DNA from 2 places in the Streptomyces sp. CC224B genome. Region 2 is predicted to be linked to the other one. Evidence: riboswitches for the same ligand, from Rfam matches in the RefSeq annotation. Region 2 holds a riboswitch; the other holds the start of a gene.
The links. Region 2 has a riboswitch for S-adenosylmethionine ahead of QK440_RS20970 (aminotransferase class V-fold PLP-dependent enzyme). Riboswitches for the same ligand answer to the same signal wherever they lie in the genome.
Positions count from the first base shown of each region.

Region 1: it holds a riboswitch for S-adenosylmethionine, as region 2 does, so the genes downstream of both, thrC (threonine synthase) here and QK440_RS20970 (aminotransferase class V-fold PLP-dependent enzyme) in region 2, are expected to answer to the same signal.

Region 1 is NZ_JASCXL010000155.1:7,495-10,888, forward strand. Features, by position in the region: gene QK440_RS37540 (trehalose-6-phosphate synthase) at 1-199, opposite strand, end outside; gene QK440_RS37545 (glucosyl-3-phosphoglycerate synthase) at 472-1,458, opposite strand; SAM riboswitch class I at 1,627-1,780, shown strand; gene thrC (threonine synthase) at 1,774-3,126, shown strand.
Region 2 is NZ_JASCXL010000051.1:28,707-32,100, reverse strand. Features, by position in the region: gene trpD (anthranilate phosphoribosyltransferase) at 1-856, shown strand, start outside; SAM riboswitch class IV at 967-1,084, shown strand; gene QK440_RS20970 (aminotransferase class V-fold PLP-dependent enzyme) at 1,260-2,690, shown strand; partial or broken gene QK440_RS20965 (glycerate kinase) at 2,621-2,791, opposite strand; gene QK440_RS20960 (Lrp/AsnC ligand binding domain-containing protein) at 3,009-3,290, opposite strand; gene QK440_RS20955 (rhomboid family intramembrane serine protease) at 3,287-3,394, opposite strand, start outside.

The sequences.
Region 1 (3,394 bases), on a different contig from region 2:
CCGCCTCGCGGTCGCCGTCGCCGAGCGCGGAGCACACCCACAGCGCGTTCGCCTCGTCGCCGATGGCGCTGAGGCCGGAGACGAGACCGCCGCCGCCCCGTCTGGCGGTCAGCTCGCCGTCCTCCCCGACGGCGTACGAGACGGGGCCGCGATTGGACGCGACGAGGACCTGGGCGGCGTCGGCATGTGCGGAAACCATGGAATCGAACCTAGCCGCTACCGCTTGTCCGTAAACGCCCAGGCGTACGACCGGCGGCGCCACCCGGAACAGTGACCGGTTCCCCACCCCCCGCGGCGGGGCGCAGGGGGCCGCGGGGTACGGACCGCAACCGACGGGACCGACAGAGCCGGCGGGACGGCCAGGACGGACGGGACCGGCAGAGCCGGCGGGATCGGCGGGGCGGCCGCGCGGTCGAAGGGCCCCCGGGGGCGGCCGAGGGCGGCCGGGCGCGGCGGGCCGCGGGTGTCCGGTCAGGCCGCGCGCCGCGCCACGTACTCCGCGATCTCCGCCATCGGCGGCCGCTCCTCCGTGTCCACCGCGTACGTCCGCGGCTCGAACCCGGACGCGCCCCGGACGAACTGCGTCAGCTCGGGCCGGACCAGGTGGCCGCGGGCGAGCCGGAGCTGGGCCGTGCGGTAGATCGCCGCCGCCATGCGGCCCAGCGCCTGCCCGTCCTGGTGCCGGTGCCGGCGCACCCCGACGTCGACCTGGGCGAGCGCGTCCAGGCCCACGGTGTGCAGCGCGTCCACGAGCAGCCCCAGCTCCACGCCGTACCCGACCGGGAACGGCAGCCGCTCCAGGAGCGACCTGCGGGCCGCGTACTCGCCGCCGAGGGGCTGGACGAAGCCCGCGAGCTGCGGCCAGTGCATGTTCAGGAGCGGGCGCGCCATCAGCTCGGTGACCCGGCCGCCCTGGCCCGCCGTCGCGCCCGAGGCGTCGTCGCCGGGGGTCTCGGAGCCGTCGGAGACCGTCAGCGGGCGGTCGTACATGGCCTTGACGAACTGCACGTCGGGCTCGGTGAGCAGCGGGCCGACGATGCCGGTCACGAAGTCGGCCGAGAACTCCTTCAGGTCGGCGTCCACGAACGCCACCACGTCGCCGCTCGTCACCAGCAGTGACCGCCACAGCACCTCGCCCTTGCCGGGCACGGCGGGCAGGCGCGGCAGGACGTCGTCCCGGCGCACGACCCGGGCGCCCGCGGCGCGCGCCACCTCCGCCGTGCGATCCCGCGAGCCGGAGTCCACCACCACGAGCTCGTCCACGAGCGGGGTCCGCTCGATCAGCTCGCGGCGGATCTCGGCGACGATCTCGCCGACGGTCCGCTCCTCGTCGAGCGCGGGCAGCACGACGCTCACCGTGGTGCCCGCCGCCAGCTTCGCGGCGGCGAGGCGGTCCAGGGGGCGGTCGGCGACCGACCAGGAACGCCGGCTCAGCCAGCGCTCGACCTCTTCCAGCACGCGCCACTCCTCCTCTCGGCCGTCCGGTGTGACCCATCTCGCGGTTCGGACGACTATCTCAACGGTCCAGGGCTTCGGTTACAGTCTTGAACAACGCCGGTGACCATCGCATGTCGGGGTCCCCGGCCGTCCCGGGCGTTCCTGACGCCCGGCACCACAACCACATACCGCTCATCCAGAGGGGCAGAGGGACACGGCCCGTTGAAGCCCCGGCAACCCTCCAGTCGGTCTCGTACGACGCCATCGGCGCACCGCGAGGCTCCCGGCTAGGGAAGGTGCCAATTCCGTCTCACGGCGAGATGCGTCGTGAGGAAGATGAGGAGAAAGGGCCTCGCCTCCATGGCTGTGCAGACCGTCGCCACCCCTTCCACGCCCGCCGACACGTCGTCCGGTACATCCGGTACGGGCGCCGCCGTCGACCTCGGTCCCGCGTCCGGCCTCACCTGCCGCGAGTGCGGCACGCTCTTCCCGCTCGGCCCGATCTTCGCCTGCGCCGAGTGCTTCGGCCCGCTCGAAGTCGCGTACGACCTGCCGGAGGGCGACCCCGAGGCGCTGCGCAGGACCATCGAGTCCGGCCCCGCGAACATCTGGCGGTACGCCCCGCTGCTGCCCGTCCCCGCCGACGTCGCCGACAAGCCGAACCTCAACCCGGGCTGGACCAAGCTCGTCCAGGCCGACAACCTGGCCCGCGAACTCGGCGTCGAGCAGGGGAAGTTGTTCGTCAAGGACGACTCCGGCAACCCCACGCACTCCTTCAAGGACCGCGTCGTCGCCCAGGCGCTCGAGGCCGCGCGCGCGTTCGGCTTCACCACCCTGTCCTGCTCCTCCACCGGCAACCTCGCGGGTGCCGTCGGCGCCGCCGCCGCCCGCGCGGGCTTCCGCTCCTGCGTGTTCATCCCGCACGACCTGGAGCAGGGCAAGGTCGTCATGGCCGCGGTCTACGGCGGCGAGCTCGTCGGCATCGAGGGCACGTACGACGACGTGAACCGCTTCTGCTCCGAGCTCATCGGCGACCCGCTGGGCGAGGGCTGGGGCTTCGTCAACGTGAACCTGCGGCCGTACTACGGCGAGGGCTCCAAGACCCTCGCCTACGAGATCTGCGAGCAGCTCGGCTGGCGACTGCCGGACCAGCTCGTCGTCCCGATCGCCTCCGGCTCCCAGCTCACGAAGATCGACAAGGGGCTGAAGGAGCTGGTCAAGCTCGGCCTGGTCGAGGACAAGCCGTACAAGATCTTCGGCGCCCAGGCGACGGGCTGCTCGCCGGTCGCCGCGGCGTACAAGGCCGGTCACGACGTCGTGCGCCCGCAGAAGCCGGACACCATCGCCAAGTCCCTCGCCATCGGCAACCCGGCCGACGGCCCCTACGTCCTGGACATCGCCCGCCGCACCGGCGGCGCCGTCGAGGACGTCGACGACGCCCGCATCGTCGACGCCATCAAGCTGCTCGCCCGGACGGAGGGCATCTTCGCGGAGACCGCGGGCGGCGTGACGGTCGGCGTCACGAAGAAGCTGATCGAGGCGGGGCTCCTGGACCCCTCCCTCACCACGGTCGTCCTCAACACCGGGGACGGCCTGAAGACCCTGGACGCGGTCGCCGGGACGTCGCAGGCGACGGCGACGATCCGGCCGAGCCTGGACGCGTTCCGCGCGGCGGGGCTCGCGGGTTAGCCCCGCGGGGCCCGGCCCGGTGACCGCGTGCGGCGGGCTTGTCGGCGTCTGGGGCGGCGGCGCTTGGGGCGTTGGTGCTGGGTGCGCGGGTGCCTGGCGCGGCGGTGCTCGGTGCGGTGGTGCTCGGTGCGGCGGCGCCCGGTGCGTTGGTGCTCGGTGCGGCGGTGCTGGGTGCGCCGGTGCTCGGCGCGGCGGTGCTGGGTGCGGCGGTGCTCGGTGCACCGGTGCCCAGCGCGGTGGCGCCCGGTCGTCGGCGCCCGGTCTGCTG
Region 2 (3,394 bases):
CGGCCTGGTCCGGGCGATGTACGAGCACGCCCACGTCATCGACGTACCGGGGCCGAGCGTCGACATCGTCGGCACCGGCGGCGACGGCGCCAAGACCGTCAACATCTCGACCATGTCCGCGATCGTCGTCGCCGGGACCGGCGCCAGGGTCGTCAAGCACGGCAACCGCGCGGCGTCCAGCGCGTCCGGCGCCTCCGACGTCCTGGAGAAGCTCGGCGTCAACCTGGAGCTGACCCCGGAGCGGGTGCGGGAGGTCGCGGACGAGGCCGGCATCACCTTCTGCTTCGCCGTCAAGTTCCACCCGGCGCTGCGCCACGTGGCGCCCGCGCGGCGCGAGCTGGGCATCCGGACGACCTTCAACTTCCTCGGCCCGCTGACCAACCCGGCCAGGGTGCGCGCCCAGGCCACCGGCGTCGCGGACGCGCGGATGGCGCCGATCCTCGCCGGCGTCCTCGCCGAGCGCGGCTCCTCGGCGCTCGTCTTCCGCGGCGACGACGGCCTGGACGAGCTCACCACGACCGCCACCTCCCGGGTGTGGGTGGTGCGGGACGGGCAGGTCCGCGAGGAGGCCTTCGACCCGCGCGACGTCGGCATCGGCCTGGTGCCCGTCGAGGCGCTGCGGGGCGCCGACGCCTCCTACAACGCGGAGGTCGCGCGGCGGCTCCTGGACGGCGAGACCGGCCCCGTGCGGGACGCGGTGCTGCTCAACTCGGCGGCGGCCCTGGTCGCCCTGGAGCCGGGCGAGGGCCCCCTGACGGAGCGGATCCGCACCGGGATGGCGCGGGCGGCGGAGTCGATCGACTCGGGCGCGGCGCGGAGCGCGCTGGCGCGCTGGGTGGCGGCCAGCAACCGCTGACCGCGAGCCGGGCCCGTGACCGCGGGCCCGGCCGGGTGTGGCGCACACCGCAGTCCGCATCCTGGACCGCGGTGTTGCGCCGCGAAGATCGTGTGGCAAGATGCTGCGCAGGTCATGAGTGACAGCGACTACGGCCCCGGCCCGCTGTCCGGCAACCCTCCGTCCGTGGCGGGGTGCCCCGGGTGAAGACCAGGCGGTGGACAGCAAGGTCCACCGCAAGCGCGGACCCCTCGCAACCCTGGGGTCCTGGTCCTCAAGGGAGCAGTCTCGTGAGCAAGCGAATGCGCTAGGGCCTCGTCGCCCCTCTTCCGCGCACCCTTTTCCCCTTTCGTCACTGCGCCGCGCCGCCGGTCGTCGCCGCCGCCCGCGCAGTGAACTCGCCTGCCTCGTACGGGAGTTCGCCATGTCCGCACGCCCTGCCGCCGCCACCGCCGCCACCACGACCGCCGTCGCCGCCGAGACCGCCGACCCCTGCTGCGCCGCCCCGCTACCGGTGCTCGGCCGGGACGTCACCGTCCCCCTCGTCACCGGCGGCGAGGTGACGTACGCCGCGCTCGACTACGCGGCCAGCGCGCCCGCGCTCCAGCGGGTCTGGGACGACGTGGCCGCGTACGCGCCGTACTACGGCAGCGTGCACCGCGGCGCCGGGTACCTCTCGCAGCTCTCGACCGACCTGTTCGAGAACTCCCGCGCCGCCGTGGCCGCGTTCCTCGGCTGCCGCGAGGACGACCAGGTGATCTTCACGCGGTCCACCACGGACTCGCTGAACCTGCTGGCCGCGGCCCTCCCCGCCGACTGCCAGGTCTTCGTCTTCGAGACCGAGCACCACGCCTCGCTGCTGCCGTGGCGCGACGCGCGCGTCACCTACCTGGACGCGCCCCGCACGCCCGACGAGGCCGTGCGGAACCTGGAGCGGGCCCTCGCCGCCCGCGACCCCCACGGGCCCGCCCTGGTCTGCGTGACCGGCGCCTCGAACGTCACCGGTGAGCTGTGGCCGGTGCGCGAACTCACCGCCGCCGCGCACGCGCACGGCGCCCGCGTCGTCCTCGACGCCGCACAGCTCGCGCCCCACCACCCCGTGGAGATCGCGGAGTCGGACGTCGACTGGGTCGCCTTCTCCGGGCACAAGCTGTACGCGCCCTTCGGCTCCGGGGTGCTCGCCGGGCGGGCCGACTGGCTGCGCGCCGCCGAGCCCTACCTGGCCGGCGGGGGCGCCTCGCGGGCGGTGGCGCGCCGCGCCGACGGGGGAGTGGACGTGGAGTGGCACGACACCGCCGCGCGGCACGAGGCCGGCTCGCCGAACGTCATCGGCGCCTACGCCGTCGCCTCCGCCTGCAAGGCCCTGACCGATGCGGGTTTCGAGACGCTGGTCGCGCGCGAGCGGTACCTGATCGGCAAGGTGCGCGCGGGCCTCGCGGAGGTGCCCGAGGTGCGGGTGCTCTCGCTGTTCGGGGACGACGCGCCCCGCGTGGGGGTGCTCTCGTTCGTGGTGGACGGCTGGAACAGCTCGCACTTCGCCGCCGCGCTCTCCGCCGAGTACGGCATCGGCGTCCGCGACGGCCTGTTCTGCGCCCACCCGCTGGTGCGCACGCTCCTCGGTGGCGCGCCCGACGAGCCCGGTGAGTGCGGTGCCCCGGAGGCCGCGCCCGGCGAGCGGTCGCTGAACGCGATCCGGGTGAGCTTCGGCGCGGGCACCCCCGACGAGCACGTCGAGCGGTTCGTCCGCGCGGTCAGGGAGCTGGTCCGCGACGGCGCGCGGTGGAGCTACCGCACCGTGGACGGACGCTGCGTACCCGACACCGGCGCCGCCACCGCCGAGGCCACCGCCGCCTGACCCGGCAGGCGTGCGCCGAGCACGATCACCCGCAGGGCCCGCTCGGTGGCGTCGATGGGGAACTCGGCCCCCCGGCCGAGCGCCTCGGTGAGCGTCACCGGGGTGCTTCGCGCGTCGTCCTCAAACGCCGGACGGGCTGGATTCTTCCGCCGAGCGCGGCTGAGATCCGCAGCTGTGGCCGCGGGAGAAATGTCCAGCCCGTCCGGCGCTTGAGGACGAGCGCGCCGGCGCGATGACAGAGGTCCGGGGGGGCGGAGCCCCGTGGTTTCGGGAAGGGGCGGGATGTGGACGCCCCGCGCGGAGTCTGCCGGGCAGGGCCTAGGAGTCGAGGCCGATCGCGAACGCCGCCTCCAGGTCGTGCTGGGAGTACGTGCGGAACGCGACGTGCGTGTCCGTGCCCTCCACGCCCGGGATCTTGCTGATCCGGCCCGGGATGACGTCGGCCAGGTCGTCGTGGCGGGCCACGCGGACCATGGCGATCAGGTCGTAGGTGCCGGTCACGGAGAAGACCTCGCTGACGCTGTCGAGGGCGGCGATCGACTCGGCGATCTCCGGAATCCGGTCCACGCTGGTCTTGATGAGCACGATCGCGGTGATCACGGCTGGCTGTCTCCCTCGGTGGCCGGGTCCTGGCCCTTCACTCTAGCCGTCCGGCCGTACCGCCCCCAGGAGTAGACAAACCCGAGCGAAAACCCCACCAGGTG